Regions from separate parts of the Microbulbifer sp. VAAF005 genome, predicted to be linked through region 1. Evidence: predicted binding sites of a transcription regulator. Region 1 holds the regulator's gene; each other region holds the start of a gene.
What was found. Region 1 encodes sigma-54, which starts transcription at its own class of promoters, with help from an activator protein. Its sites were predicted from a motif close to TGGCACANNNNTTGCNNT; they were not measured.
Positions count from the first base shown of each region.

Region 2: a site for sigma-54 is predicted at 7,545-7,562, ahead of P0078_RS13255 (RtcB family protein). Genes of this name have one in related genera too.
Region 3: a site for sigma-54 is predicted at 930-947, ahead of glnL (nitrogen regulation protein NR(II)). Genes of this name have one in related genera too.

Region 1 is NZ_CP120233.1:1,821,973-1,831,971, reverse strand. It holds gene P0078_RS08145 (YhdP family phospholipid transporter) at 1-532, shown strand, start outside; gene P0078_RS08140 (YhdP family phospholipid transporter) at 430-2,586, shown strand; gene msrB (peptide-methionine (R)-S-oxide reductase MsrB) at 2,649-3,191, shown strand; gene yjgA (ribosome biogenesis factor YjgA) at 3,251-3,766, opposite strand; gene mgtE (magnesium transporter) at 3,813-5,180, opposite strand; gene P0078_RS08120 (HPr family phosphocarrier protein) at 5,280-5,549, opposite strand; gene rapZ (RNase adapter RapZ) at 5,569-6,429, opposite strand; gene P0078_RS08110 (PTS sugar transporter subunit IIA) at 6,522-6,944, opposite strand; gene hpf (ribosome hibernation-promoting factor, HPF/YfiA family) at 6,986-7,276, opposite strand; gene P0078_RS08100 (RNA polymerase factor sigma-54) at 7,474-8,937, opposite strand; gene lptB (LPS export ABC transporter ATP-binding protein) at 9,132-9,857, opposite strand; gene lptA (lipopolysaccharide transport periplasmic protein LptA) at 9,950-9,999, opposite strand, start outside.
Region 2 is NZ_CP120233.1:2,989,824-2,999,822, reverse strand. It holds gene P0078_RS13290 (hypothetical protein) at 1-226, shown strand, start outside; gene P0078_RS13285 (DUF5700 domain-containing putative Zn-dependent protease) at 148-819, shown strand; gene P0078_RS13280 (glycosyltransferase family A protein) at 1,088-2,071, shown strand; gene P0078_RS13275 (glycosyltransferase family 2 protein) at 2,068-3,294, shown strand; gene P0078_RS13270 (TSUP family transporter) at 3,379-4,158, opposite strand; gene P0078_RS13265 (C13 family peptidase) at 4,250-5,740, opposite strand; gene rtcR (RNA repair transcriptional activator RtcR) at 5,801-7,399, opposite strand; gene P0078_RS13255 (RtcB family protein) at 7,619-8,848, shown strand; gene P0078_RS13250 (hypothetical protein) at 8,895-9,023, shown strand; tRNA gene P0078_RS13245 (tRNA-Ser) at 9,038-9,109, shown strand; gene P0078_RS13240 (slipin family protein) at 9,479-9,999, shown strand, end outside.
Region 3 is NZ_CP120233.1:3,423,269-3,433,267, reverse strand. It holds gene glnL (nitrogen regulation protein NR(II)) at 1-849, opposite strand, end outside; gene P0078_RS15415 (DUF4124 domain-containing protein) at 1,180-1,740, opposite strand; gene glnA (glutamate--ammonia ligase) at 1,925-3,331, opposite strand; gene P0078_RS15405 (hypothetical protein) at 3,307-3,555, opposite strand; gene thiI (tRNA uracil 4-sulfurtransferase ThiI) at 3,657-5,138, shown strand; gene typA (translational GTPase TypA) at 5,339-7,147, shown strand; gene P0078_RS15390 (glycosyl hydrolase family 18 protein) at 7,681-9,717, shown strand; gene P0078_RS15385 (hypothetical protein) at 9,831-9,999, opposite strand, start outside.

The DNA of each region.
Region 1 (9,999 bases):
GGATCTGGTGCTGTCCCTGTCTTTGAAAGATGCGGGTGTTGTTACTCAAGAAGAGCTGGTGCCATTTGTTGTCAGTGATGACTTGCGCAAATGGCTGAAAACTGGTTTGGGTGAAAACAATCAAGGGCGCGTTGAGAGCGCAGCTTTTATTTATCGCGGCAGTAGTTATAGCAAAGATGGCAAGGATGAATCCCTTCGAGCGATCGGGGTTCACTCTAAGCGCCGGACTATTCAGTTGGCGCTCGATTTTTCAAATGCGAGCTTGGATTACGCCAGTGACTGGCCTGGAGTTCGACAAGTGGATGGTCGCTTGTTGCTCGATGATGAAATTGTGCGGGTCAACGCCAATAAAGCCAAGCTTTGGAGCATGGATGCGAAAAATATCCAGGTTGCAGTAACTCCTCAAGCGGGGGAGGCTCACGCCTGGACGTGCGAACTGGTGTGGCTGGTCCTGCCGCCGATGGATTGCGTCTGTTGCGTGAATCACCAATCAGGGATCACCTTGGAAGTGCCTTTGATGACTGGACTCTGACGGGCCAATTAGATGGCGCCGTGTCCCTGTCTCTTCCATTGGGAGGAGCAACTGTAGCGCCTAAGCAGCATGTTGAACTCAAATTGAATCACGGTGGTCTTCAGTTGCAGGGGCTGCGTCTTGATACGACTGCACTCAATGGCTTGGTTAAATATGACAGTACTACAGGCCTTGAGGGCACCAAGGTCAAAGGCAAATTGTGGGGACGCCCGCTGACTGCACGTATCCAGCACTTCGGTGAGGGGGATGCGAGGGAAACCCAGGTGATTATTGACGGTAATGCGCTGATTGAGTCGGTACATGCATGGAGTTCACGGCCGGAGCTGCAGTGGCTCGAGGGTGGGATGGATTACCAGGCCCTGGTGACCATTCCTGCGAAATCAGCTGAAACACCCTACGCCGCAATATTTGAACTTACCTCAAATCTGACAGGCGTCGCAGTTAACTTGCCTGAGCCCTTGGGCAAGGAAGCGGAAGCGGAAACCAATTTTGTATTACGAGTGCCTATCGGGGAGCAGGGTAGCTTGTTCCATATGGATTACGGTGAGCACTTACAAGGGCAGTTTTGGCTGATCGATGGGGAGTTGGATCGAGCTGCGATTGCTTTGAATTCGGAGGCTAACTTGCCTTCTAAACGAGAGTTAACGGTCACAGGAGATATTTCCACTGTAGATTTTCTTCGTTGGAAGTCGTTGTTGGACATCTATCAGTCCTCTGAGCCAACGGGCGACAGAGAAGGCAATACCTTTGCGGCAGCCACAAAAAAACCGGTAGATGCTGAGGAGAGTTCTAGTCAACCGCTACCGGTGCGCTTGGATCTCAGCACTGACCAGTTGCAGCTGGGTTCTGTGGATATTGAGCATATCCATGTTAAAGGTGAGGGAGTCGGGGCAAACTGGAAGCTTAAAATTGACAGTGAAATGGTTGCGGGGGATCTGGCTGGACTATTGGATGGCACTGCACCGTTGAGCTTGAAGCTCGCTCACTTGCGCTTGCCAATGCCTGAAAAACAGCCTGAACTGGGCGATGAGGCGTTCCCCTTGGACCCCTTTATAGAAGAGGTGGTATCAGACCCTTTGGCCGGGTTTGACTTTACCAGTTTGCCACAGATTGACTTCAGTACTGAAAGCCTGCAAATAGGTGAGGAAGCATTGGGTCCTTGGTCATTTAAATTAAGGCCATCTGTAGATCGTCTGGTGCTGAGTGACATCTTTGGTACGGTGAGGGGGTTCCGCCTTGAAGGGCAGGGCAAAGGCAAAAATGAAGCGGGTGCCGAGCTGGTATGGATGAGGGATGCTGAGGGGCAGGAATCATCACAGTTTATCGGTCGGTTGGTGGCTGATGATCTCGCGGATATTCAGCGGGAGATGGGACATGAGCCGTTGATTGAAAGCAAGTCGGCGAGTTTTGAAACCGCTTTTAAGTGGGCGGGATCTCCGACGCAGGTGAAAAGCAGCCTGCTATCCGGGGAGCTCAAAATTGATATTCGCGATGGTCGGTTTCTGCGCTCTACTGGTGCGACGGGCTCTACCGTGTTGCGTTTATTGTCGCTGTTTAACTTCGATACTTGGGCTCGACGTTTACGCCTTGATTTTTCAGATCTCTATAAAAGTGGTATGGCCTTTGATCGGGTGAGGGGCGAAGTGGTCTTTGAAGGCGATGGTCAGCTCCTTATTGCGGTTCCGATCCAGGTAGAGGGCCCGACCAGTGAACTGCAGATGGCTGGACGAGTGAATTTAGTCCGTGAAGATTTGGACTTGACCTTAGTGGCTACCTTGCCGGTGGGGAATAACCTCGCTCTGGTTGCAGCCTTGGCAGGGGGATTACCTGCGGCGGCAGGTGTTTACCTGATCAGTAAGGCATTTAAAAAGCAAGTTAAGAAAGTCGCCAGTGTCAGTTACCGAATAAGTGGTGGTTGGGCTGATCCACAAATGCGATTTGAGAAGTTATTCGATGGTGACGGTGCTAAACGCCAGGGAGCAGTCCTGGAGGATGAGGGAAATGAGTCGCAGGTTGAGGCCCGCCCTGAGGAGCAGCTGCCGCCTGCCGCCTGAACTTTAATTACCCTATAGCCATCTAATCTTAGTGTTGATTCCCTGTAGAAGGAGCACAGCAGATGGCATGGTATTCAATATTGTTCACCCTCCTTTGTGGCGCCGCCACCCTTTCGGCGTGCTCTGAGGCCGATGACCACCAGCGCGATCAGAATATGACGGTCGCTCAAGCTGAAAAGCATATTGCAGAGGGGACTGATCTCGATCAGATCCCTAAGTCTGTCTGGAAGCAGATCCTGCCAGAGGATCGCTACAAAGTTCTCTGGAAAAAAGGTACCGAGCCCGCTTTTAGTGGCAAGCTTCTGAATAACAAAGAGAAAGGGGTTTATGTTACCGCAGGTTGCCGTTTACCGGTTTTCAGCTCTGAGCAGAAGTTTGAATCGGGTACTGGTTGGCCCAGCTTTTGGGATGTTGCCTACCCAAAAAATATTGTCTTAAAGGACGATTACAGCTGGGGCTTGAAGCGGACTGAGGTGTTATCAAAGTGCGGGGAACACTTGGGACATGTTTTTAAAGATGGCCCGGAGCCCACTGGTTTGCGCTACTGCCTAAACTCTTTGGCTTTGGACTTTGTACCGGCTTCTGGGGATAAGAAAGCGCAATAACTTCTGATGACTTGATTGCGGGCGCTGCCAGCCAGTTCACACTGGAGCGCCCGGAGCCCCTAGTCCGCTTCCTGGATAAAGAAGTCGCGAAGATAGCGAAATAATTTTCGTTGATTGGTTGGAGGCTTATTGTTTTTGATTTCTCGATGGGAGTCCCTAATCAGTTGGCGCAGCTGTTGGTGATCGACACTTGTATGCTGGTCAAAGAACTCCCCCTGGGCACTACTGCCTTCCTCCAGTAGTCGTTTGCGCCAGTCTTCGGCCATTTTATCGAAACGCAGGTATTGGTGGTCTCGCTCTTTAAAACGGTTCAACACTGATTCTATCGCCTCTTGATCGGCACTGCGCATCAACTTGCCGATGTACTGCATCTGGCGCCGGCGAGCCTCATTGGATTTGATCCGATGTAGCGTAGCAATAGCCTCCTGTAAGTCCTCATCTATGGGGACTTCAGCCAGTTGGGCCTTGGAGAGCTCGGTTAGTTGCTTGCCGAGATCCTGCAGCTCGTGCATTTCTTTTTTGACCTGAGATTTACTTTTCGGCAGGTCGTCATCGTAGTCATCGTATTCGTACATCTTTGATTCGCTTTCGGTAAATAAGGGGGCTTGGTTCAGAGGTGGTTTAGCTAAAGTACCAAGTGGCCAAGCCCAGAAAAGACATAAAGCCTACTACATCGGTGACTGTAGTAAGCGCTACCCCGCCGGCCAGTGCCGGGTCTATATTCATGGCACGCAATGCTACTGGTAATATCGCTCCGGCGAGTGCGGCGGTTAATAGGTTGATTATCATGGCGGCAAGGATAATGACCGCAATCCATATATCGCCAAACCACATGGCGGTTATCAAGCCCATCACAAGCGCCCACAAAAGAGCATTGAGTGCCGCCGAACCCAGCTCACGGGAAAGTAGCCAGCTTAAATTACTGCGTCCTATCTGGCCTAAGGCCATACCGCGAATGACCACTGTCAGCGTTTGGCTACCGGCCACGCCTCCCATGCTGGCGACGATGGGCATTAGGACTGCTAGGGCTACCACCTTGTCCAGGGTATTTTGGAACAAACTGATCACCCAGGAGGCAAGCAGAGCTGTGAGCAGATTAATACCCAGCCAAACGGCCCGGCGCCGCGCAGTGCGCCCTACTGGGGCAAAGGTGTCTTCCTCTTCATCGAGGCCGGCAAGGCTCATCAGGGAGTGGTCTGCATCCTCTCGGATAACATCCACTACATCGTCAATGGTGATTCGCCCCAGCAGGCGGTTATCCTCATCGACTACTGGTGCGGTAATCCAGTCATATTTCTCAAACAAGCGCGCGACTTCTGTGTCGGGCATATCTGCGGGTATTGGTTCCACATCGGTATTGACCACTTCGCGAACTGTCACCGATGGGTCTGTGGTGAGAAGTTTGGATAGTGGCAAGAGACCGATATATTGGCCCCTCCGGTTAATCACAAAAAGGCTGTCGGTAGATTCCGGTAGTTGTTCATGGCGCCTAAGGTAGCGAAGTACCACATCGAGAGTCAGGTTGGGGCGGACAGAGATAGTGTCCGTATCCATTAAACCGCCAGCCGTGTTCTCATCATAGGCGAGAACACTTTCAACCCGGAGGCGGTCGGTTTCCGTCATCGATGAGAGCACTTCGGCAACAACTCGCTCCGGCAGCTGCTGAAGTATATCGGCGATGTCGTCGGCATCCAGGCCTTCCATCACCTCCACCATCTCCTCGGTATCCATAGTGGCGAGGATCAGGCTGCGTACATCGTCGGTGAGTTCCTGTAGGACCTCACCCTCTATTTCCCTGTCCACCAAATTCCAAAGTACCTGGCGGATACGCGGTGGAGAGCTCTCCAGCAATTGCGCAACACTTTGCGGAGTCAGGGTCTTGAGCATGCGCCGGACTTCTTGTCCCGTACCGCTATCCAGCGCGGCATACAGCTCACCCAGCTGACTTTGTGCGCGGAATTTGATTTCGGCTTGGGGAGAGCTGGGCACAACAAGTCCTTACTGCTAATGGTGGATTTGGGAGGCGATGTAAAAGCTTAGCGATTTAATGTTTAGAGTGAGCTTTTCCTGGCAATAGTATACCGGCCTCTATTCAGCTTCGCCGAATCGATCGGAGATCAGTGTGCTGATAGCTTCCAGGGCAGCATTTTCATCTGTCCCCTCTATTTCCAATTCCAGCTCCGTGCCTTTGCCTGCAGCTAGTAACATCAGGGCCATCACGCTTTTTCCATCTACGGCTTTACCCTGGCAATGCACTTTAATATTGGAGCAGAACCTGGAGGAGGTCTGCGCGAACTTGCTTGCAGCGCGGGCGTGCAAGCCGAGTTTATTGATGATGGTCAGTTGGTGTTTCTGCATTGCGCTGCTCGACAAAAATCTATTTTTGTTGCTCCCTGTGGCGTATCTGGACGTTATCAAACTCTTTGGAAAATTTCTTTACCAGCTGTTCAACCATATAAACTGATCGATGTCGGCCCCCAGTGCAGCCGATAGAGACACAGGTGTAGCTGCGATTACTTTTCTGGTACGAGGGCAGCCAGTTTTCCAGAAAGTTGGTGATGTCAGCCTCCATCTTTGCGGTCTCTGGGTGAGAGCGCAAGAATTCAGCGACTTCGATATCCTTACCGGTTTTTTCTCTTAGAGCAGGTTCCCAATAGGGATTGGGCAGGCAGCGTAGGTCAAAAATCAAGTCTGCATCCACTGGCACCCCATGTTTGAACCCAAAGGACTGGAAAAGAATCGCCATGCTGTTTGATTGTTCACCAACAACACGATTTTTAATCAGTTCACGCAGCTGGTGCAAACTCAAGGTGCTGGTATCAATAACCATATCCGCGATGGTGGAGATGGGGGTGAGCAGCTCTTTTTCCTGGTTGAGGGCTTCTAGTAGGTGGGTGCAGTCATTGCTGAGGGGGTGCTTTCGTCGGGTCTCGCTGAATCGCTGTACCAATACTGGCTCTCGCGCATCGAGATAAATAACATCGCATTGCACTCCCGCCTCGCGCAAAGATTCGATTACGCCGGGAGCCTGCCTGATGTCTTGCCAAAGGTTGCGGGCATCGACACCTAAGGCCAAAGGGGTATTCTCTTTCGGCGGTTGTGCCCTGACTCGCTTAACCAGCTCGGGGAGAAGGCTGGTGGGGAGGTTGTCGATGCAGTTGAAGCCAACATCCTCCAATAACTGCAGGGCAGAACTTTTACCGGAACCGGAGCGGCCACTAATTATCACCAAGCGCATGGGGAGCCCTTTTCTTTGGTCAAGTCTTTATTGTTCCGCTTGTTGTACCACTTAAACACCGGAGTCAATGTCAGCTGCTAACCGAACTGCCCTCAAGCGGCTGCAGTACTATCAATAGCGAGGGCGTAGAGTTCATCACTACTCTGTGCTTGCCTTAGCTTATCTCTTACCAGGCTATCGGAAAACAAGGCGGCAATTTCTGCCAGTGTATCCAGATGTTCCTGCTCCGCATCTTCGGGAACCAGGAGAGTAAATAACAAGTCGACTGGCTGGCGATCGACAGAGTCAAAATCAATGGCGGGCTGTGTGGTACAGAGAACTCCGATGGGACTATCGCATCCGGGCAATCTGCAATGGGGGATTGCGACACCATCACCAATACCAGTGGAGCCCAGGCGCTCACGGGCGATCAGCTGGTTAAAAACTGTGTCGGAGTCGTGTTGGGGATATTGTTCGGCAATCGCCTGGGCAATATTGAGCAGTAACTTTTTTTGCTGCTCCCCGCCAAGTGGCAAAGGCTGAGGCGGGGAGAGAGTAATGCTTCCAGTGTCATAGTTCAGCGATGGTTCTGCAACTTCTCTTTGTGTTTTTTCAGTTGGCGGTCCAGCTTATCAGTGAGCGCATCAATTGCCGCGTACATATCTCTGTCCTCAGACCCTGCACAGAGGTCGTGACCATTGATATGTACTGTCGCTTCAGCTTTTTGGATCAGCTTTTCGACGGACAAAATAACTTGCGCGTTGGTGATATTGTCGTAGTGCCTGGACAGCTTCTCCATTTTGCTTTCGCAGTAGCTGCGCATAGGTGAGGTTACGTCGACATGGTGGCCACTAATATTGATCTGCATGGATTTCTCCTTAAAAGTGCATCACAAGTCCGCGCTCACCCCCTATCGGGTCGCAACCCTACTAGGAAGTGGGCCAGAATGGAAGGATACACTCAAATTTTGGATTTTGGTCGCAGGTGGGCGGCGGAAGGCGTCATTAGTGCATGACTATCTATAGTGTTGCGGTCAAAATTGCTGGTTGAATTTTATAGGAGAGTCTAAACCAGCCTTTTTCTCTCACTTGAGGAGGGGATACCCATGGATTCGCGGTATTTCGCTACTGTTCGTCGCGCAACCTTGATGCCTTGCTTATCCAATTCCTGGGTGATTTTATTGTCAGAGAGCGGTTTTCGTGGCGCCTCTGAATCAATTAGCTTGCGAATTAGAGCTCGAATGGCTGTGGACGAGGCGTCCTCTCCAGAATCTGTGCTGACGTGACTGGAGAAGAAATATTTGAGTTCGAATACTCCACGTGGGGTCAACATGTATTTCTGAGTAGTTACTCGAGAGATGGTGGATTCATGCATGCCAATGGTTTCGGCAATATCAGCCAGAACCATCGGTCTCATCGCCTCCGGCCCCTCTTCAAAAAAGCCCTGCTGCTTATCCACAATTGAGGTGGCAACTTTTAGTAGGGTGTCGTGGCGGCTCTGTAAGCTTTTAAGGAACCATCGGGCCTCTTGGAGGTGATCCCGTAAAAAGTTGTTGTCCCGTGAGTTATCCGCTCGTTTTACCAGGGATGCATATTGCCCATTGATGCGGATTTTGGGGGTGATTTCCGGGTTCAGTTCAACCAGCCAGCGGTGTTCTTTGCGCGACACAATAATGTCAGGAATGACGTAAGCAGGTTGCTCGCCATTAAATTCCTCACCGGGATTAGGGGTTAAAGTCTGGATAAGGCGGATCACCTCACCTAATTGAGATTCGTTGAGGCGTGAGCGCCTGCTGAGCTGCCTGAAGTCTCTTTTCCCAAGCAATTCCAGGTGGCGCTCAATGATGGCCTGTGCCTCTTTCAGCCACGGGGTTTCTCCTGGTAGCTGTTTTAACTGAAGCAATAAACACTCTTGGAGGCTTCTGGCCCCGCAGCCGGCAGGTTCAAACTGTTGCACAGCTTTAAGTACGGCCGCTACCTCATCCTCGTCGACTTGTAGGGAGGTGGCAACATCATCAACGTCAGTGTTGAGTAGTCCGTTCGGATCGATCGCATCAATGAGGTGCTCGCCGATCCACTTGTCGTGGCTAGACAGAGCAGTTAGGTTTAATTGCCAGCGTAGGTGGTCCTGCAGCGTATCAGTTGAGCTGTTGCGCTCAAAATTGGAGTCTTCCCCCTCTGCTGGGCCGCTATAGCTGCTGTAAATGTCATCCCAATGAGAATCAACCGGCAGCTCTGTTGGAATGTCCTGGCTCCAGTCGGTATCGCCAAGCTCTTTCTCTTCACTGGAGGTGCTGTTTAAGCCTTCCTCCGAGGTGGTTGGGGGCTCTTGCTGGGCGTTTTTTTCGGTAATCGCTGTTGCAGGAGTCAGGTCCTCGCTCTCAACCTCTAACATTGGGTTGCTATCGAGGGCCGCTTGAACTTCCTGCTGTAAATCCAATGTAGAAAGTTGCAGGAGGCGTATTGCCTGCTGCAACTGGGGAGTCATTGTTAGCTGTGTGCCGAGCTTGAGCTGGAGAGACTGCTTCATAGTTTAGGGCTGCAGGCCGGTGCGACAATGGGTTCGTCAAAGTTAACCCGAGATGGCGCAGACTACCCCGGCCCCCAAACTATTACAAGCAATAAGCGTGCCGACTACCGGCAATTGAATGGTCAGTCCAAAAATAAAATATGATGTGGCTCTCGATATTTCGCTTATTTGATTATGTTTGTCATCATTCGCCATTAAATGGTGAACTCGTGTCCCAAATAGACTTCCCGCACTTGCTGATTGGCAAGGACGTCATTTGGTGTGCCTGAGGCAATGATATGGCCCTCGCTGACGATATAGGCGGTTTCGCAGATATCCAGGGTTTCCCTTACATTGTGGTCTGTGATCAGAACGCCGATATCCCTGTCACGCAAATGGCGAATTATGTATTTAATATCATTTACTGAGATGGGGTCGACACCGGCAAAGGGTTCGTCGAGTAGGACAAAGCTCGGGTTTGTAGCGAGGGCGCGGGCAATCTCTACTCGACGTCTTTCCCCACCGGATAGAGCCATTCCGAGACTGTTTTCAATGTGGGTAATGTTAAACTCTTCAAGCAGCTCCTGCGCCTGTTTTTCTCGCTCCGCGCGACTGAGTCCCTTGCGAGTTTCTAGGATTGCGAGAATGTTGTCGCGTACTGACAGTCGGCGGAAAACAGAGGCCTCTTGGGGAAGATAACCGATCCCTTTGCGGGCACGCCCGTGCATTGACAGGCGGGTAATATCTTCGTCGTCGATCAGGACTTGCCCGGCATCAGCCTGCACCAGCCCTGCGATCATGTAGAAACAGGTGGTTTTTCCAGCTCCATTGGGACCTAGCAAACCGACGACCTGCCCACTTGAGACACTGACAGAGACATCTTGAACAACTTTTCTTTTCTTATATTGTTTGGCGAGGTGTAACGCTTGTAGCGTTGGCATAATGAGTCCTGAAATCTAGCCGCAGCCGAGAGAGGCAGCGGATTACATCATTGTAAATAGCGCTGGTTTACAGGCATTGAAATTTGGGTGGATTACTGATCTGTGGTGGTACCTGTTTCGGCTTCGGTTTCTGTGGGTTCGC
Region 2 (9,999 bases), 1.2 Mb from region 1:
AGCCAATACTGAGTCATTTCGGTCTAGTTTGATCGACGTTGTTGAAGGTAATCCAGTTAAAAATGATCCCTTTAGATTTCAACAGTTAAATGAACGATTGTCCGAAGTTGAAGATATACTCAAGATAATAAAGAGCAATCCTCAGCAATACTTAAACAGTGTAAAGAGGGGGTTGGTGATTATTCTCCTAAAGATATTTCCTTTGATACCAATATTTTTATGGTAGTCGGGGGAACTTCTGACGGTTGGGCCAAAGATGATAACTTTTATATTGCGCTGCAGTATTTTAAAGGAGATTATGAAGGTTTACTGACACTTTCAACACATGAGTTATATCATGTTGTTCAGTCCAATTTTTATGGAAAGGGAGAAAATCCAGACTCTAATTGTGAGAAAATCTTAAATCAAACCCGTCTGGAGGGTATAGCCTCTATTGTGGGTTCTCCATTAAATGTTACAGACGGAAAAGAGTACACAGAATGGTTTAAGAAAAAATTTAAAAGAAATTTGCAGCGAATAGATAGTAACTTTGTTTTATTTGAAATAATGCTTTTTCGTGCATGCATTGACTCAAGTTTAGACTTTGACAAAATCTATCATTTGGGTTTTTCTGCAGTATGGGATAGTCCGTTGTATTTTGTAGGTTTCTATATCGGTAATAGAATCGAAGAGTTAAAGGGTAGGGATTATCTGGTTTCACTTTTGCAGGAATCACCTTCAGCTATGTTTAAAGCTTATATCAAGCTATATAAAGATGAGAAAAATAAAGATTTAATAAAATTTGATAAACCGATTGAAGATATTATTCTTGCCATATAGCACCTAATCAAAACTCTAAGAGTTGGTTCTGGAAAATCTAGGCGCCTTGGGTAGGCGTCTAATTCTCTTGTTACATACCCTAGCCTTCCCGAAAGCATCTAGCTTAAGCAAATTATCGATTAATAAGTTTGAAAAAAGGTGTATAGCTGTCTACTTTAAGTGGTACAGCCTTTATCAGACTTGATTATATTCAAATTAATTTACTTATTGTGTTTACATTTAATTCTGCTGCTTTGGGATAATTGAGAGAATTATAAAGAGAATTTGTATGCCTAACAGTAAAGTTGGGGTGGTGATACCAACATACAATGAAGAAAATAATATTGTTAATACGTTGAACTCTATTGTTCATAATAATACGACTGATGTAAAAATTTACTTATCTGACGATAATTCCTCAGATACCACGGCTGGGTTGGCCGCTGATTTTCTTCAGAAAAATAGAATCTCATATAAAATTATTTTAAACGATGGTAACAATGGGGCAGGCTATTGTAGGAATAGCGCTCTCGATCAAATAGCTGAACCGCTGACTTTATTTTTTGATGCCGATGATCTAATCCTCCCAAATATGTTGGATAGAGCTGTTTCAATTGCTACAAAAGTTAACAGTGATGTTTTGTTGATGGCCTATAAGTGTAGATTTCCCGGAAGCACTATTAATCTCGGTATGGCAGGTGATGACAATTCCATTTTCTACAGGGCGCTTAGAGCCTTTGTTAACAGGACTTTCTCCACTTTTGATCTTGATAGCATTCTATGTTTAACACCCTTCCCTTGGAATAGATTGATTAAAACCAGTTATGCAAAAAGGGTTTCCCTTAGGTTTTCACAAACGCCTGTACATAATGATGTGTTAGCACATTGGAATTTGCTCACAAATGCTAAAGATATTGCATTATTTGAATCCCCTTTTTGTATTCATCATGTCGATTCCACAGGAGATAGGCTGTCAAATATTTCAGATGCACGGCGTATATCTGTATTACAGGTTTTTGATGAGATTGAAGATTTCTTTAATGAGAATATTAATCTTAGAGATAGATTTTACCACTTGTATGTCAAAAGCAAGTTAGCATTGTTTAACTGGTGCTGGCGTAATCTTGACGAAGAGTATAGGGGGAGCTTTCTATCTCAGTTTACAAGATCTTTTCTATCATTGAGTAATGCGGATTTGAGAATGCTCTTTGACAAAGATCCAGATACTGCTAATTCTGTATTAGATTACCGAACTTCAGTGGTATGCGCATGATTTCGATTGTCGTTATTTCAAAGTCTAGCGGTGTCTATCTCAATACCTGTCTGCAGAGTATTATTCGACAGCAATACAAGGATATAGAGATTCTTGTTCTTCATTTTTGCGAAAATGATGAGTGCAGTCGGATTAATAATTTTACAGGTTCAATGCCCAGAATTCGAAGTATTTATATTCCGAGTACTTCACAGATTGATGACCAGCTAATTTTTGAATTTGGAGTAAAAAATACTTTTGGAGAGTATGTTGGATTTATCGATGAGGGAGATTGTTGGTACCCTACATTGATCCCCAAATTACAGAGTATAGTCAATAGAGAGAATCCGGATATAGTATTTTTTAGCCATAATAAACCCCTACAAAAATTTTCAGAATCTATTGGCGATAAATCCAGGTTTGTTTTAAAAATAAATTCTATAAATGTCAGGAGGTTTTATCGCAGGGACTTTGTTTGTGGAAATAAAGTATCCGAATTTATTTTGGGTTCCTGCGTTAATGGTCACTCTCTACATTGGATAACAACCATCAAGGCTAAATCAATATTAATTTTGCCAGAAATTGGGTCGTATAGTTTAGTCAATGTGGATGAAAAGGAAAGTGATCTAATGGTTCGGCGATTGGTGAATCAATACCATTTTGTATTTGACTACTTAACAAAAAATGCTAGTGATGCGGATTATAAGAATGATCTTCTGGGATGTTGGTTGCTGTATTTGATAGAATTACGACCGCTTTATGGTGATAAAAATGTAATTTCTCTATTAACCAAGTCAAAATTAATCGAAAAATATACAGAAAGAGAATTTAATGAAGCTTTAGGCGCTCTGAAGTTAGATAGAGATAAGCAGAGTTTGGTGAGAGAGTGGTATTCCGACTGCAGTAAGATGGATAAATATTTAAATCTATTTTATAGGTTACTACCATCAAAGCTATCTATCTATATACGGAAAAATGGTTTTAGATACTCCATGAGCAGAGGTTTTCAAAATACTTATTATCGACTGCCTGACTGGGTAAAGCCACTGATAAAATTTACCAGGAAACGAGCCAAGAGAAGAGTTTCCAATGATGAATTGCTAGAAAGATTAGAATATCTAATAAAACAGAGTCGGTTTGAGCAGTATATGTCGATAATCAATGAGGATTTTGAGAGCAAGCTATCGAATCAAATCACCGAGATCAAGAAGGAGTTGATGGAGCTTAAAAAAGAAGTTCATTAAAGATCTTTTTAGATGCTCCATAAAACAATCCAAAGTCTTAATGTTTAATCTGATTTTTCTGAATTCCAGCCACCTCCATACCCTTCAGAAAATATAATCTATCCATCCCATAGAGTGGATATATTTTATTAACATTCCACCACACATAAGAACTACCAATCCCCGTAAATAACCAGGATTAATTTTAAATAGAAAATGAGATCCCAGCCAGGCACCTATAACTTGTCCAATCATCATTAAGATTCCCGCAACCCATAAAATTTGACCGGCAAATAAGAATACGATTAAAGATGCGATATTAGTGGAAAAATTGAGAGGTTTTGCATTGGCTGTGGAGGTTAGTAAATCCTGTCCCCTACAGGCAACGCCTGATAAGGCAAAAAATGATCCAGTTCCGGGGCCAAACATACCATCATAGTAACCAATAAATGGGATTACGCCATATTGGTATTTCTTTCTTGAGACCTTGGGTTTAGTACTACTGTGAGTAAGGGACGGAGAAACTATAAAATAAATAGCGATAAATAAAAGAACAGCAGGGATAATAAATGACAAAACATCAGTATTGATGAACTGTACTGCTATTGTGCCCATGGCTGCACCAATAAAGGCAAATAGCATTAGATTTTTGATTCCATTCCAACTGATCTTGTTGTTTTTAAGCATCATGTAGGTAGCAGTTGCAGTACCAATACTGCCTTGTAATTTATTGGTACCCAAGGCAGCTAGTGGCGGGACGCCACTAAGAATAAGGGCCGGTACAGTTATCAGGCCGCCCCCACCTGCTAGTGTATCAAGTAGGCCCGCAATAACGGCAACGAAAAACAAAACAAACAATAATTCTACAGAGAGGCTAGCTAACACCAAGAAGGTATCTCCTTTCGCTTGGTATTATGGTGGATAGTGATTAGTACCAAAAATAATTTTTTAGTCGGTTTGTACTGGAATTCCAAAATTAATAAATCGATTTTTTTCCATGCCACCACATTAGGAAATTCTCTCCCACTGAATATTGGGGCAGGGAGTGGCGGCTTCTTTTAATCCCCTGTTCCTGTTCCATCTCGGTTACTTTTAACTTAGCGGCTTCAAACCATGCCTCAGGATTATTCACTCCCTGATTGAGGGCTTCACCGTAAAGCGCGGAACTAAACCAGGTGCGCTCGGAATCATCGCTACATCCAAAGGAGCTGCGATCCGCAGCGGCCGAAGTAAAGATGACCCGATTGGGGCTATGTAGGGCTTCTACCCATTGACCGGAAAAGCAGGCTGAAACAACGATCCACTGGTACTGGGCGTTAATATTGTTCAGCAATCGTTGCCCATCTTTCAGTGAGAAATCATTTAGGGGAATCTCCCCCTCGGCAATTTTGAAATCTCCATTTCGAGCACCATGGCTGACCAGGTGTATGAGAAGTAAATCTTCTTTGGGGTCCATTAACTGATCAATTGCATTAAGGCTTTCCTGGATACTGGTGCGGGTAGCCAGGGGGAAACCGTATCCGCCGCCGTTACTGAGGCGTAGCATACGTTGGTCAATGCTAAAGGCTTCATCGAGGCGCTCTGCCACCCAGTCCAGCTCCCTGGCAAATACTGGAGAGGTACCGTCACCACCTATCAGTAGGGTGTAAATATCGCGTACGCCGGGCCGTTGTGAGGGGAGGGCGGCTATGGCACTTTGTAAGCGCTCACTCTCGCTGTAGAGCCTGGCTTCTACTTGGGCACCGGGAATATCTGTCTGTGCGCGCCAGGCGTCTTCGCTGGGATAATAGGTACCACCGGAGAAATAGGCAGACTCCTCGACAGTGTTTCCTTCAGCATCCGTACTTATTCGTACGCCTTCTCCTTCTGCTTCTCCATAGCGGAAAGTAGCACGGATAATCGTACCGTCGGGCTGTGTGAGTTCACCTTCGCCGGAATAGGAGCCGTATTCGAAATTGCCGGTATAACGATGACCATCGCTATCCGAATAGCTACCTTGTATTAAAAAACCGTTTTCAAAGCTGCCCTGATAAAAGCTGCCATCTTCTGCAGTGAGTTTGCCTTCGCCGTGGGGATCAAAGTTTAAAAACTCACCATGATAACGCCCACCTTCATCCCAATTTAAAGTACCGCTTTGCAGCTCCCCTTCATGGAATTCTCCCGCCCATTCATTTTCATCGCAGGTATAGCGGCCTTTGCCGTGGGGTTCTCCATTGAGGAATTCCCCTTTATAGCTACAGCCATCACTTCCAGTTAACTCACCTTCACCTGTCATGCGACCTTCTTGAAAGTCGCCACGATAATGGCTTCCGTTGGGCCATTCGAGCTGACCCCATCCATGAAACAGACCGTTAAGCATCTCGCCTCTGTAAACAGAGCCATCTGGCAAGGCGGTACCACCCGCGAACTGGGTTGGCTCACAGGCGCTGAGTAAGAAAATAAACGGCGTTAAATAGGTGTATTTCATTCCATGATCCAGCATCCGGCTTTTGGAATCAGACTAACAAAAAATGATGCTAAGTGGCCTCTATGTTTTATTCAGCTGGTCGAATTTAAGACCGTATTTATCTAAAAGTTGGCGTACCCGGTGTGAGTCGTTGTTGGATTTTTTTGAGGTGCGGCTCACTTGAAATAATTTGCGTCCGGCCTCGGCCATCGAGTTGGATTCTTCACAAACTTGAATTAGCCCAGCAAGTTTGATTTGCTCGTAGTAATCCATCTGTTCGATCTGATCAGGGCCCAACAGTGCTTCAATGTGGGCAAGAGGTAGCGATGAATCTGTTAGTGGATTTTGCCATTTAATTCGCAGCCTATGGATTTCCTCTTCCACCACTTGAGTCGTGATACGCCCACCGTCGGCGAGGGTACCCATACGCAAGATACTGGCGTTAAGATCGCGAAAGTTCGCAGACCAGCTGGCCTCGCGGGAGCGCCCAAAACTCAGGTACTTTTCCCGTGCTGCTCTATTAAAGCTGACAAGATGCCCGGATTTCCTGGAGAAAGCCTCCAGCTCAAAATCTATATTGGGTTCCAGGTCTTCAATACGCTCTCGTAGAGAGGGCAGTCGGTAGGTCCATAGATCGATACGGGCGAGCAGGTCCGCGCGAAATTTACCTTCTTGGCAGAGCTGTACCAGATCCCGGTTGGTACCGGCGATCAGCTGGAAGTGACTGCTTACTTCCTTATCAGAGCCGAAAGGCATAAAGCGTTTGTGCTCAATCGCACGCAATAACATGGCCTGCTCATCCAATCCCAACTCACCGATTTCATCGAGAAACAGCAGGCCCTTATCTGCTTCCATAAGCAAGCCTGGCCGGTGGGTGGTGGCACCGGTATAGGCGCCTTTACGATGGCCGAACAGGGCGGACATGGCATTTTCGCCGCGTAGGGTGGCGCAGTTAACCGCTACCAGGCCACCCTCTAGCTTGCCCCGCTGCTTGCGTAGTTCAAAGACACGCTGGGCCAGCTGGGATTTACCTGCCCCTGTGGGGCCGGTAATCAGTATGGGGGCGTCGGAGCGGATCGAGACCTGTTCCAGCTGCTCGATCATCTGGTTAAAGGCGAGATTGTTGGTCTCGATTCCACCCTTCAGATAGGTGGTGCCCTCCTGGTGTTCCCTCTGGAAGCGCGAGGCGATCTGGTCGTATTTGGACAGATCCAAATCGATGATTTGGTACTCGCCCGGCAAGCTACTGTTCTTTCGCGCTGGGGAAGTTTGCAGCAGACGCCCGGGGAAATACCCCGCCTCTGTTAACAGGTACAAGCAGATCTGAGCTACATGGGTACCGGTGGTGATATGCACCAGGTACTGCTCGTCATCCGGCTTGAAGCTATAGGCGCGGGCGAAATCCAGCAGATTGCTATATACGCTCTCGAAATCCCAAGGGTCATTGAAGTTCACCCGGTGGTGGACCACTTCGGTCTCTGGAGAGACCCGCGCAATATCTTCTGTGACCTGGTCAGCCAGGCTTCTCGAGTGGTTGTCGAAAAGGAGCTCCAGCCTATCGATCAATAGGTCATCGTGCTGGCACATGGAAATGTTTGGGCGCCATTTATCCCAGCGCTTGTCGCCTTTGCCGCGCCGGTCCTTGCTGGTACCGAGAATACTGATAGCGATTGTCTTCATTCTATCTAAAATATGATTTAACTATCAAAAAAGATAGAAATTTATGAATCCCCTGTCTCAAAAAATCTACTAAAAAATCCTGAGATAAAAAATAAATCGTTAAAAAACAATAGGTTACAAGTATTTTTCAGTTGTCTGCAAAAGTTGGCACCCAATTCGCTATATCAATAACTAAATGAAACACATGAATACCAAGCGCGGTTTCAAAAGGAGTGGAAGATGAAACCAATGCCATATGAAGTAATGCAGGCAGGTGGGGTACCGATTAAGTCTTGGACCCTGGGTGTGCCTTTTGAAGATGAAGCCAAAGCGCAGCTCAAAAATATCTCGCAGATGCCATTCGTCCATAAATGGGTCGCGGCGATGCCCGATGTACATCTGGGCAAAGGCGCCACCATTGGCAGCGTAGTCCCAACCCTGGGGGCAGTAATTCCCGCTGCCGTAGGGGTGGACATTGGCTGCGGCATGATGGCGGTTCGCACCAGCCTGATGGCGGCGCAACTGCCGGACAACCTGGCTGGAGTGCGCAGCGCCATCGAACGAGCCGTGCCCCACGGACGTACTGGCCGACACCGGGGGAGAGGGCGGGACAAGGGGGCCTGGGAGAATCCACCGGACGATGCACTTGCCGGTTGGGCGCCTCTGGCCGCCCAGTTTGAACTGCTCAAAGAGAGGCATCTGGTATTAAAAAATACTAATAATATCAATCACTTGGGAACACTTGGTACAGGCAATCACTTTATCGAGATGTGCCTGGATGAACAGGGTAGCGTGTGGTTGATGCTGCATAGTGGTTCTCGGGGAGTGGGAAATCGAATAGGTACTTACTTTATTGAGAAAGCCAAGCGGGATATGGAGCGCTGGCATATCCACTTGCCGGACAATGACCTGGCCTATTTCCCGGAAGGTACCGAGCACTTTGACGACTATGTGCAAGCGGTGGAGTGGGCGCAGGAGTTTGCCCGTATCAATCGCGAAGTGATGATGGCGCGCACTATTAACGCGGTGAAGCAGGCCCTGGGGATGGATTTTGAGGCGTGTATGGAAGCGGTGAATTGTCACCACAATTATGTCTCCCGCGAGCATCATTACGGCAAGGATGTATTGGTGACCCGGAAAGGCGCTGTAAGAGCGCGTGCCGGCGAAATGGGTATTATTCCCGGTAGTATGGGGGCCAAGTCATTTATTGTGCGGGGGCTGGGTAACGAAGAAAGCTTCTGTAGCTGTAGCCATGGGGCCGGACGAGTGATGTCCCGTACCAAGGCCAAAAAGCTGGTCTCCCTGGAAGAGCATCGCGCGGCCACCGCCGATGTGGAATGCCGAAAAGACGAGGGTGTGATCGATGAAACCCCATCGGCCTACAAACCTATCGAAAAGGTTATGGCAGCACAGAAAGACCTGGTGGAAATCGTCTACACCCTCAAGCAAGTGGTTTGCGTCAAAGGCTGACGCGTTTTAGGCCAGGGATCGGCCGAACTAAGGCAATTGCTAAAGTATGCAGGCCGCCGGACGAATTCGCCGGGTTGCCGCAACCGAGTTTGAGTTCTTTAGCCCGTCAGCGGAGCCGGTTCTGAATCCCGGCCTGGCATCACCGCCTATGGCGGCAGGTGTACCCACGGGATAGAAGTTCAAACATTTACTTTGTAGCTCATTTGGTAGAGCAGTCGATAACTTATCGATTGGTAGCAGGTTCGATTCCTGCCAAAGTCCCATCGTTCTCAAAACGATCTGGAAAGAGGCGAGAGCCTGGGGTTCGACTCCCTGTTAAAAATCTATCCGGGGTCCGACAACCTCTCGATGCGGTAAATAGGATTTAGCGGTTTATCGCGGAGGTGCTCCGGCAACTGTGTCGTTAATCGTGGGTTTGCCCTGTGCGATCCAGCGGCAAGATTTGTCATTGTTTCTCCTGGCCAGGGAATTTGGCTGAAGGCTCAGGGTGAGCCTGGTGGAGAAGGTTGCAATTCCTCTGCCGCTGGGTCCTGCTCGGCACAAACGGTTTACCACCAGTCGCTGGACGGGCCCCACCTTTGCGGCCCCATGGGGTAACGCAGTATGGAAATGGAATAAAAGATAAGAACCATGATATCTCTGTTCAAAATATGGAAGAACGTGGATGTTGCGGATAGCGAGCGAGTGTTGCTATTTCGCCGCAACCGTTTTGAAGGGGTGCTGCCACCTGGCAGCCATCGTATATCCCTATTGTCCGGTGATGTACGGGCAGAAACTTACGATATTACCGATGTGGTATTCGGTGAAATCAAAGCCAAATTTTTGTTAAACACCTATGGTGAGATCCTTGGTGAATACCTGCAATCCTATGAATTGTCAGACCATCAGGTGGGATTGTTTTACCGGGATAATCACTTGGTCGATATTTTGCCACCGGGTACTTTTCGCGCTGTGTGGAAGGGCGGTGAATCCGTGCGAGTGGAAATCGTGGATATCTCTGAGGAATACGCCATCGATAAAAAAGTCCTGGGCTTACTGGGGCGAGGTGTACGTGCTGGACAAATGCGCACCGCCCTTCAGGCGGTAAGCTACAACGAGATTCCCGATGAGCACGTGGGCCTGTTAATGGTCAACGGTAAGTTGGAAAAGGT
Region 3 (9,999 bases), 1.6 Mb from region 1:
CAATGGGCAATTGCGGCGGCCAATGGTGAATTGGCGCTGGATACGCGTGCGCAGTACCATCTCCCCACTGCTGAGACCAATACTTTCATCGATGGCTTGCATGGCATTGCGGGCAATATTGAGCAGCGCCTGAATCAATTGTTCGCTATCTGCGGGGACATCGGGAATAGACGGATCGTAGTCCCTGCGAATTTGAAGCTCACCGATACACTCTGCATCCAGCAACTGGGCAACCCGCTCCAGAACCTCGTGCACATTAACCGGTTGTAGTACTACCGGCTGACGTGGCCCCAATAAACGGTCAACCAGATTGCGCAGGCGATCCACTTCCTCAATGATAATCTGTGTATATTCGTCTAATTCCCGGTCCGGCAACTCGCGCTGCAATAGTTGTGCAGCCCCACGGATACCACCGAGGGGGTTCTTGACCTCATGGGCCATACCGCGAACCAGGTTTCGTGTCGTTTCCTGGGCGCTGAGCAGCGCGTCTTCCCTGGCAATCCGCAACAGGCGATCCATCGGCTGCACTTCCACAAGCAACACGGAAAACTCGGGGACCGGGCTGACTGAGTAATCCACAGTTCGGGTTTCAAGATTATTCAGTCGCCAACTGGCGCGGCGGACTGTGTACTTCTCATTTTTTCGCAGCGCTTCCCGCATCGCCTCGTAGGCAGCCGGAGACTCTTTCACCACCTCCTCCAACATCGAGCCTTTGACTCGGGTACTGGAAGCGGCCAACAAGTCCTCAGCGGCATTGTTCAAGTAGCAAAGCGATAAGTTTTCATCCAATACCAACACTGCGGAAGTCAGGCTATCGAGTAATTGGCGCAACTGGCGATCATTCAGCATTCACAAAATTTCCGGTTCATTCCGAGGCTCTGACCAAACTCCATTTAGTCACCCCCAGCAGACAAGTGCTGTATCCAGTCAGTGCAAAAAGCAAACCAAAATGGCGCATAAGCTGGCATTTACCGGCCGGCGTAGCTACAACCGGACACATTCAGTGCGCAGCTAGCTGTAGTGACATAGCGAGTTACCGAGCTCAAAAAATACGATGCCGCCAGCCACAAGGAGAATGCACCACAACGGTGCAAAGGTCAAAAAACAGACAGTTGGGGTTAGACGTAAACAGGAAGTGAGGGGGCTGCAGGATTTGCGGGAGCTTTCGCTCGCAGTTAATCAACCCCGAGCTATGGGGCGCTTCACATAAATGGTGACCACTTTGGACTGAGCCAGCACCTGCCCATTCGAGCCCACCAAGACGGCCTGTAAGGTATGAGTTCCTCTCTCAAGGGCCGAAATATCCAAGGCATTACCGTACGCACTCCCCTGCCAACGTTGGCCATCAATAATCGCATAAAAACTCGAACCCTCTGGGTAGGCTGGAGTTACTTGTATCTGTAGCGCGATCAGGGTTTGCCCAGGGGGGATCGTGGCCTCATTGATTGGGCTCACAATCTGGATAGAAACAGGCTCAGAACTTTCACCTTTGGTGTTCGGAGACAATTTTCGGGAGGGTAGTTGCCTCGGCAAGGCGATCGGCTGGACATTGAGCGGGGTTAATTCAACCTCTTCCGAGCTGCCGTTTGGTGGCGGTGTATCGCTAAAGGTTATCTGGCCGTCGGGACCCACTATTTTATAAATAGCGCCACTTTCTGCGGAGGCTACCACAGCCACTAGGAGCAAAATCAATAAAACAGCTCTCAGTAGTGTTTGCACTCCCAACATGCTATTGGCCATCCTTTAACTCCTCTCCTACGCCAGTCATAGAGATTTTCATACTATCGGCACCGTTTTTTACAGATACAAAATACTGCGCCTTTAAGTCCCAGCCGACAGTGTACCCGCAATAAAAAAGCCCGCACCAGAGTGGCGCGGGCTTTTCGAGAACGGCTCGACGGCATCACAGAGATGCCGGTCGCCATTACACAGAGTAGTACATATCGAACTCGACCGGGTGAGTGGTCATGTTCAGACGCTCTACTTCTTCACGCTTCAGCTCGATGTAGGCATCGATAGCATCGTTAGTGAATACACCACCGGCTGTCAGGAACTCACGATCCTGGTCCAGAGCATCCAGGGCGCCTTCCAGGCTGGAAGCGACAGTCGGGTACTCAGCCAGCTCTTCCGGCGGCAGATCGTACAGATCCTTGTCCGCAGCATCGCCAGGGTGGATCTTGTTCTTGATACCGTCGAGACCCGCCATCAGCAGTGCGGCGAAAGACAGGTATGGGTTGGCGGTCGGGTCCGGGAAGCGAGTCTCGATGCGCTTGCCTTTCGGGGAGGGCACGAAAGGAATACGGATAGACGCAGAGCGGTTGCGCGCAGAGTAAGCCAGGATTACCGGCGCTTCGAAGCCAGGTACCAGACGCTTGTAAGAGTTGGTGGAAGCGTTACACAGCGCGTTCAGGGCGCGAGCGTGCTTAACGATACCGCCGATGTAGTACAGAGCAGCTTCGGACAGACCAGCGTAGGCGTCACCGGCAAACTGGTTTACGCCATCCTTGCTAAAGGACTGGTGAACGTGCATACCGGAACCGTTATCGCCAACCAACGGCTTGGGCATAAAGGTCGCGGTCTTGCCGTAGGCGTGGGCAACGTTGTGTACAGCGTACTTGAGAATCTGTACTTCGTCCGCTTTCTTGGTCAGGGTGTTGGCGGCAACGCCGATCTCACACTGGCCAGCAGTACCCACTTCGTGGTGATGCACTTCTACGCGCAGGCCCATTTGCTCCATCGCAGAACACATAGCGGCGCGAACGTCGTGCAGGGAATCCACCGGAGGAACCGGGAAGTAACCACCTTTAACGCCGGGGCGGTGACCAATATTGCCTTCGGCAAAGTTGTGACCAGAGGACCAGGCTGCTTCTTCGGAGTTGATCTTGTAGAAGGCGCCACCCATTTCGGCACCCCAGGTAATATCGTCGAATACGAAGAACTCGGGCTCGGGACCGAACAGAGCGGTGTCACCCAGACCAGTGGACTTCAGGTATTCCTCAGCGCGCAATGCGATGGAGCGAGGATCGCGCTCGTAACCCTGACCAGTAATTGGGTCGACGATGTTACAGCGAATGATAACAGTGCTCTCATCGGTGAAGGGGTCGAGGAAAGCTGTCTCGTCGTCCGGCATCAAGATCATGTCGGATTCGTTGATGCCCTTCCAACCGGCGATGGAAGAACCATCGAACATTTTGCCTTCTTCAAAGAACTCACCGTCAACTTCCGACGCAGGGATGGAAACGTGTTGTTCTTTACCCTTGGTATCGGTAAAGCGCAGGTCTATCCATTTCGCTTCACTTTCATTAATCAAACCGAGCGTTTTCGCTGACATTGCAGTCCTCCAGGTCTTGAAAAGTAATTGGTCGCTATGCCTTGCTGTCGCTGCCGGCATTCACTCTCTACCTGGCGTGAAATAAAGCAAGGAGTGTGCCAAATTAGGGCAATCGCCTCATAGTCCCGGTTGGCGCCGGTGCGAGCCCCAGCAAAGTGCTGACGCAGCCAGGATAGATGTATTGTGGCCGAGCAGCCACATAAATACGCACCAAAATAGATCATATTTGCTCTCGCTTCGCCCGCAAACAGTGCACAACCAACTTGGCTCCGGCTAGTTTATAATGCCGCACCTTCTATCAACATGCGGTACCCCACGGATTCCCATGCACTTTGTCGTCAAGTTTTTTCCAGAGATCACCATCAAGAGCAACCCTGTGCGCAAGCGCATGTCGCGCCAGCTCAAGGACAACCTGCAGCGCCTGCTGCGCCAGCTGGACGACCGTATCCAGGTGCGCAAGGATTGGGAAAAGATCGATGTGATCGCGCCCGATGCTGTGTCCCACCTGGGTGGACGTATCGAGGAGGTGCTCTCTCACACCCCCGGCATCGCCAACTTCTCCCGCGTGCGCCAGTTCCCCCTGGGTGACCTGCACGACATGTACGAGAAAACCCTGTCGGTTTGGGGCGCAGCCCTGAAAGACAAGACTTTCTGTGTACGGGTTAAACGCACCGGCAAACACGACTTCCAGTCCCTGGATGTGGAACAGTATGTGGGCGGCGGCCTCAACAAGAATACCGAGGCATCCGGAGTCAAACTGAAAAACCCCGACATCACCGTTAAACTGGAGATCCGCCACGACAAGCTCAACGTGATCGAAGAGCAACATCCCGGCCTGGGCGGCTTCCCCCTGGGCACGCAAGACCCGGTTTTGTCGCTGGTATCCGGTGGCTTCGACTCTACCGTGGCCAGTTACATGACCATGAAGCGTGGTATCCGCACCCACTTCCTGTTCTTCAACCTGGGCGGACGCCAGCACGAGCTGGGCGTGAAAGAAGTCGCCTACTACCTGTGGAACAAATACGGCGCTTCCCACCGGGTGCGCTTTATCACCGTGCCGTTTGACGAAGTAGTGGCAGAGATTCTCGAGCGGGTCGACGATTCCCATATGGGCGTCATTTTGAAACGCATGATGCTGCGCGCTGCCGATGTAATCGCCAAGGAGCTGGAGGTGGACGCCGTAGTCACCGGTGAAGCCATCGCCCAGGTTTCCAGCCAGACCCTGAAAAATCTGTCGGTGATCGACAGTGTTACCAATACCCTGGTTTTGCGCCCACTGATCACCACCGACAAGACCGATATTATCCGTACCTCCCGGGCCATCGGCACCGAAGAGTTTGCCGCCAATATGCCGGAGTACTGCGGCGTTATCTCGGTAAAACCCACCACCCGCGCCAAGATTGAAAAAGTGGAGTCCGAGGAAAACCGCTTCGATTTCACCGTCCTCGATCGCGCTATCAGCAATCGGGTGATGCAAAATATTGATCAGGTGATCGAAGAAGTCGATGGCGAAGCACCGGATGTGGAGATCCGCGAAGAGCCGGGCAGCGCCGTGGTAATCGATATCCGCCACCCGGATGAAGAGGAGCTGGACCCACTGGAGCTAGGCTGTGAGGTGCAGACTATTCCCTTCTACCGCCTCAACAACAGCTTCGCCCACCTGGACCAGGAACGCGAGTACCTCCTGTATTGCTCCAAAGGCGTTATGAGCCGCCTGCACGCCTCACACCTGCTGGACGAAGGTTTTCGCAATGTGGGCGTGCTGCGCCCGCTGATTCCCCACAGACCGGAAACCATTAAGAAGTAACTTCTGCTCAAGGCGCGGGCAATCACCGCCCGCGCGGGTTTTAAAGCGATCAGCGCCCCGGGGCGGTGATTTTTTACTCAAAATCACTCCCAATTGTCATGCGGCCCCCCTATAATCGCCGCCTTTGGCCGGAATGCTGCTGTAGAAACCCCGCAGGCCCCCGCCCCGACTTACCAAGATTTAACGCCCAGAGGCCCCCAGTGATAGAGAATCTGCGCAATATTGCGATTATCGCCCACGTAGACCATGGCAAAACCACCCTTGTGGACAAGCTGTTGTCCCAGTCCGGCACTCTCGACCGCCGCGACGAAGGCGCCGAGCGCGTCATGGACTCCAACGATCAAGAGCGTGAGCGTGGCATCACCATCCTGGCGAAAAACACCGCTATCCGCTGGAATGACTACCGCATCAATATTGTCGACACCCCAGGGCACGCCGACTTCGGCGGCGAGGTAGAGCGCGTACTGTCCATGGTGGATTCAGTTCTGCTGCTCGTAGACGCAGTAGATGGCCCCATGCCGCAGACCCGCTTCGTAACCCAGAAGGCGTTTGAGCAGGGCCTCAACCCGATCGTGGTGATTAACAAGATCGACCGCCCCGGCGCTCGCCCCGACTGGGTGATGGACCAGGTATTCGACCTGTTCGACAGCCTCGGCGCCACCGACGAGCAGTTGGACTTCCCGGTTGTCTACGCCTCCGCCCTGAACGGCATCGCCGGTCTCGACGACACCGACCTGGCCGACGATATGACGCCGCTGTTCCAGATGATTGTGGACAAGGTTGAGCCCCCGAAGGTTGACCCCACCGGCGCCTTCCAGATGCAGGTTTCCGCTCTGGACTACTCCAGCTACGTAGGCGTAATCGGCGTTGGCCGTATCACTCGCGGTACCCTGAAGCCGAACCAGCAAGTGGTAGTTCTCGATCGCGAGGGCAACTCGCGCAAAGCCAAGGTCCTGCAGGTTATGGGTTACCTCGGCCTGGAGCGTGTAGAAGTGGAGCAAGCCAGTGCTGGCGATATCGTGTGTATCACCGGTGTGGGTGAGCTAAATATCTCCGATACCCTGTGCGATCTGGATACTCCAGAAGCCCTGCCCGCCCTGAGCGTGGACGAGCCCACCGTAAGCATGACCTTCCAGGTCAACGACTCCCCCTTTGCTGGCCAGGACGGCAAGTTCGTTACCTCGCGCAACATCAAAGAGCGTCTTGACCAGGAGCTGATTCACAACGTGGCCCTGCGTGTAGAGCAAGGCGACTCTCCTGATAAGTTCAAGGTTTCCGGCCGTGGCGAATTGCACTTGTCTGTCCTGATCGAATCCATGCGCCGAGAAGGTTTCGAGCTGGGCGTTTCCCGCCCCGAAGTGGTGCAGAGAGAGGTCGACGGAGAGATCCACGAGCCTTATGAAGAAGTGGTTATCGATGTTGAGGAACCTCATCAGGGGCCCATTATGGAAGAGCTGGGCCTGCGCAAGGCCGATCTCACCAATATGGAGCCCGATGGCAAAGGTCGCGTGCGCCTAACCTTTATCGTGCCCTCGCGCGGCATGATCGGCTTCCGCTCCCAATTCCTTACCATCACCAGTGGTTCTGGCATTATGACCAGTATCTTCGACCACTACGGTCCGGTGAAGCAAGGTGAAGTGGCCAAGCGCATCAACGGTGTACTGGTTTCCATGGTCAAAGGCAAAACCCTCGCCTATGGTCTGTTCGCACTGCAAGATCGTGGTCGCCTGTTCCTGGGCCACGGCGAAGAGGTCTACGAAGGCCAAATCGTCGGTATTCACTCCCGTGGCAACGACCTGGTGGTAAACCCCACCAAGGCTAAACAGCTCACTAATGTGCGCGCGTCAGGTACTGACGATGCACTCACTCTGTCACCACCCATTCGTCATACCCTTGAGCAGGCTCTGGAATTTATCGAAGACGATGAATTGGTAGAAGTGACTCCTAACTTTATCCGCCTGCGCAAGAAAATTTTGCAGGAAAATATGCGCAAGCGCGCGAAGAAATAATTAGTATTTTCTTCAACTTTAAAAAGGGCCCCCTGGGCCCTTTTTTGTTTTACCATTTCATGACATCCTCAACCCCTGAAGAGAGATAATCAAAAACTGCTCCGTAGCAACATTACATAGTAAAGAGGTGATTGATTAACTCGACAGCGGCCGTGCTGCACTAAACTGCGGGGGAGACTACCTGCAAGAGGCCGCAAATAACGCTCGCCAGTAACCGGTATTTTTCTCCCACCTCTTAACTTAAAAAGGAAATTTATTTTCTTTTTATATTAAATAATCGACCATTTTTATCGTTGACCTGCTCAAATATTTATTCCTGGAAGGTGCAATTAAATTTATGTACGCACTTTTTATTGTCCCCTTCACAAAATTACAGCAGAAATAAATATAGCCACTCAGCCACTGTTCTCCGTGGCTTGCACATTTATTTCACATTTTCCCGCGGAACTTTTACCCCGCCATTTATTCCAATTTTTTCAAATATAACGACAAATCTCTTCATACATAAATAAGACCTATGGGAGGTCAATCTAATGTTTTCTTTCCTGCAATCCCAGGATCGAACAGGGATGTTGAAGGGCAGCCGCAGTGAGCGCGGATTTAATAAACTTGGGTTTAAATTAAAAGCAGCAGCAGCTCTCGCAGCAGCAATCGCCATCAGCGGAAATGTCAGCGCACAAGAAACTGAAAAACGTGTATCTGCCTATTGGGCCGATTGGGAATATTGGGCCGACTCGTCCTTCACCCATGACAACGTGGATTTCTCCAAGCTCACTCACGTTCAGTACGCCTTTGCCTGGAATGACGAAAACGGCAACATCTACTTTACCGATCCCTACGTTTTCTACGGCCTGGGCGCCCAATCATTTTCCGGCGGCGCCGGTGATGGTCCCGTAAAATGCTCGCCGCAATTCTGGCACCCCTACAGCCAATACGATTCCAGTATTCAGCCTGCGGTCTGCCAAGGCTGGAATGACCACGAGTCAGGTTTCGTAAAATCGGTACACGACGACGGCGCCAAGGCAATCCTATCCATGGGCGGCTGGACCCTCTCCCATAAAGTCTCCGAGATGATGGAGAGCGACACCGCGCGTGCAGCCTTTATCGAAAATGCAGTGACACTGCTTACTGACTGGGATTTCGATGGCCTCGATCTCGATTTTGAATACCCCGGCTATGAGCCGAACGGCGGCCGCTCGATCGACAAAGAAAACTTCACCACCCTGCTGCAAGAGCTGCGCGCGCGCTTCGATGAGGTTGAAGCGGAGACCGGCAAAAATCTGGAACTGACCGCTGCCGTGGCCTGTGGCCCCTCGATTGCAGAAGAGGGTTATGATTTTGCTGCTGTGGGCGAAGTCCTCGATTATGTCAACCTGATGACTTATGACTTTGGTGGCGACTGGGATACCGTAGCCCAGCACACCTCGCCGCTGTACCCCTATGAAGGCCAGGTCAACGAAGGCTTCGACGCAGACAGCTGCCGCAATATGTGGATGACTGAGGGCAATATTCCTGCTGAGAAGATCACCCTGGGTATGTCCCACTACGGCCGCAGCGTGGCTGGCGCCACCGCAATCGGTGAAGCTGCATCCGGACAAGACGTGGCGCACTGGGGCTCTGACACCGAGACGCGCTACTACCAGATCGTCGAGAAAATGCAGAGCGACTCTTCATTCCAGACCGCTTACGATGCGGAGGCTGTCACCCACTACGGTTGGTTCGAAGATGGCGGCTTTATCTCGTTCGAAGATACCACCTCTATTGCCGAACGCGCCCAATATGTGCTCGACCAGGGCCTTGGTGGCGTGATGATCTGGCAGCTACGCGGCGGAATGTTATTGGAGAACAATGAATACCAGTATCCACTACTCGATGCCGCACTCGAAGTTTTCGGACAGGGTGGCTCCAGTGATAGCGATACCGGAGACACTGGCGATACCGGAGACACTGGCGATACCGGAGACACCGGAGACACCGGAGACACCGGAGACACCGGAGACACCGGAGACACCGGAGACACCGGAGATACCGGAGACACTGGAGATACCGGAGACACTGGAGATACTGGCGACACCGGAAGTGGCGGTGGCAATAATAATGGCGGAAGCAGCGCCTGCGTCGCGTTTGAACAGCCCTATGCCGGCGACCCAGGTTATTCAGTCGGTGACGTTGTTGTCTTTGAAGGAGTCGCCTACGAGTCCACCCACGAGCCAAACTGGTGGTCTCCAGGTTCCGCGCCATCGCTGTGGACCGAAACCACCTGTCAAACTGAGGGCGAAGGCTCCGACAATGGTTCCGACAGCGGCTCTGGCGATAGCAACGACAATAGCTCCGATAGCGGTTCTGACGACAACGCCGATAACGGTTCCGATGACAACACCGACAGCGATCAAGGTTCAGGTGAGACCGCTTCCTGCCCCGAATTCCAGCAGCCATATGCTGGTGACGAAGGCTATCAAGTTGGCGACCTAGTAACCTTTGAAGGCCAGGTTTACGTGTCTACCTTTGGACCCAACTGGTGGTCCCCGGCTAACGCTCCCCAGTACTGGGAAGCGAGTTCCTGCCAGTAATCTGGATACACTTTGGCCGCCATCTCAAGGAAGGCGGCTGAATGTTTCTTCTAATAAAAGGGCCCTTATCGGGTCCTTTCTATTTATTATTTAGTCTGCGTTTAAAATAATTATTACGGCGTATCTTGTAAGATATGCATCACTTCACCAAAGTCATCCTTTGACAAATTATATCTCAGCCAACGAATACCATTATCTGTCAAATTTTGCTCGTACTTAATGTGCTTTTGATCTCGCAGATAAATTCTGAGACTGGGGTAAGAGGCAATAAATCTCTGCAAC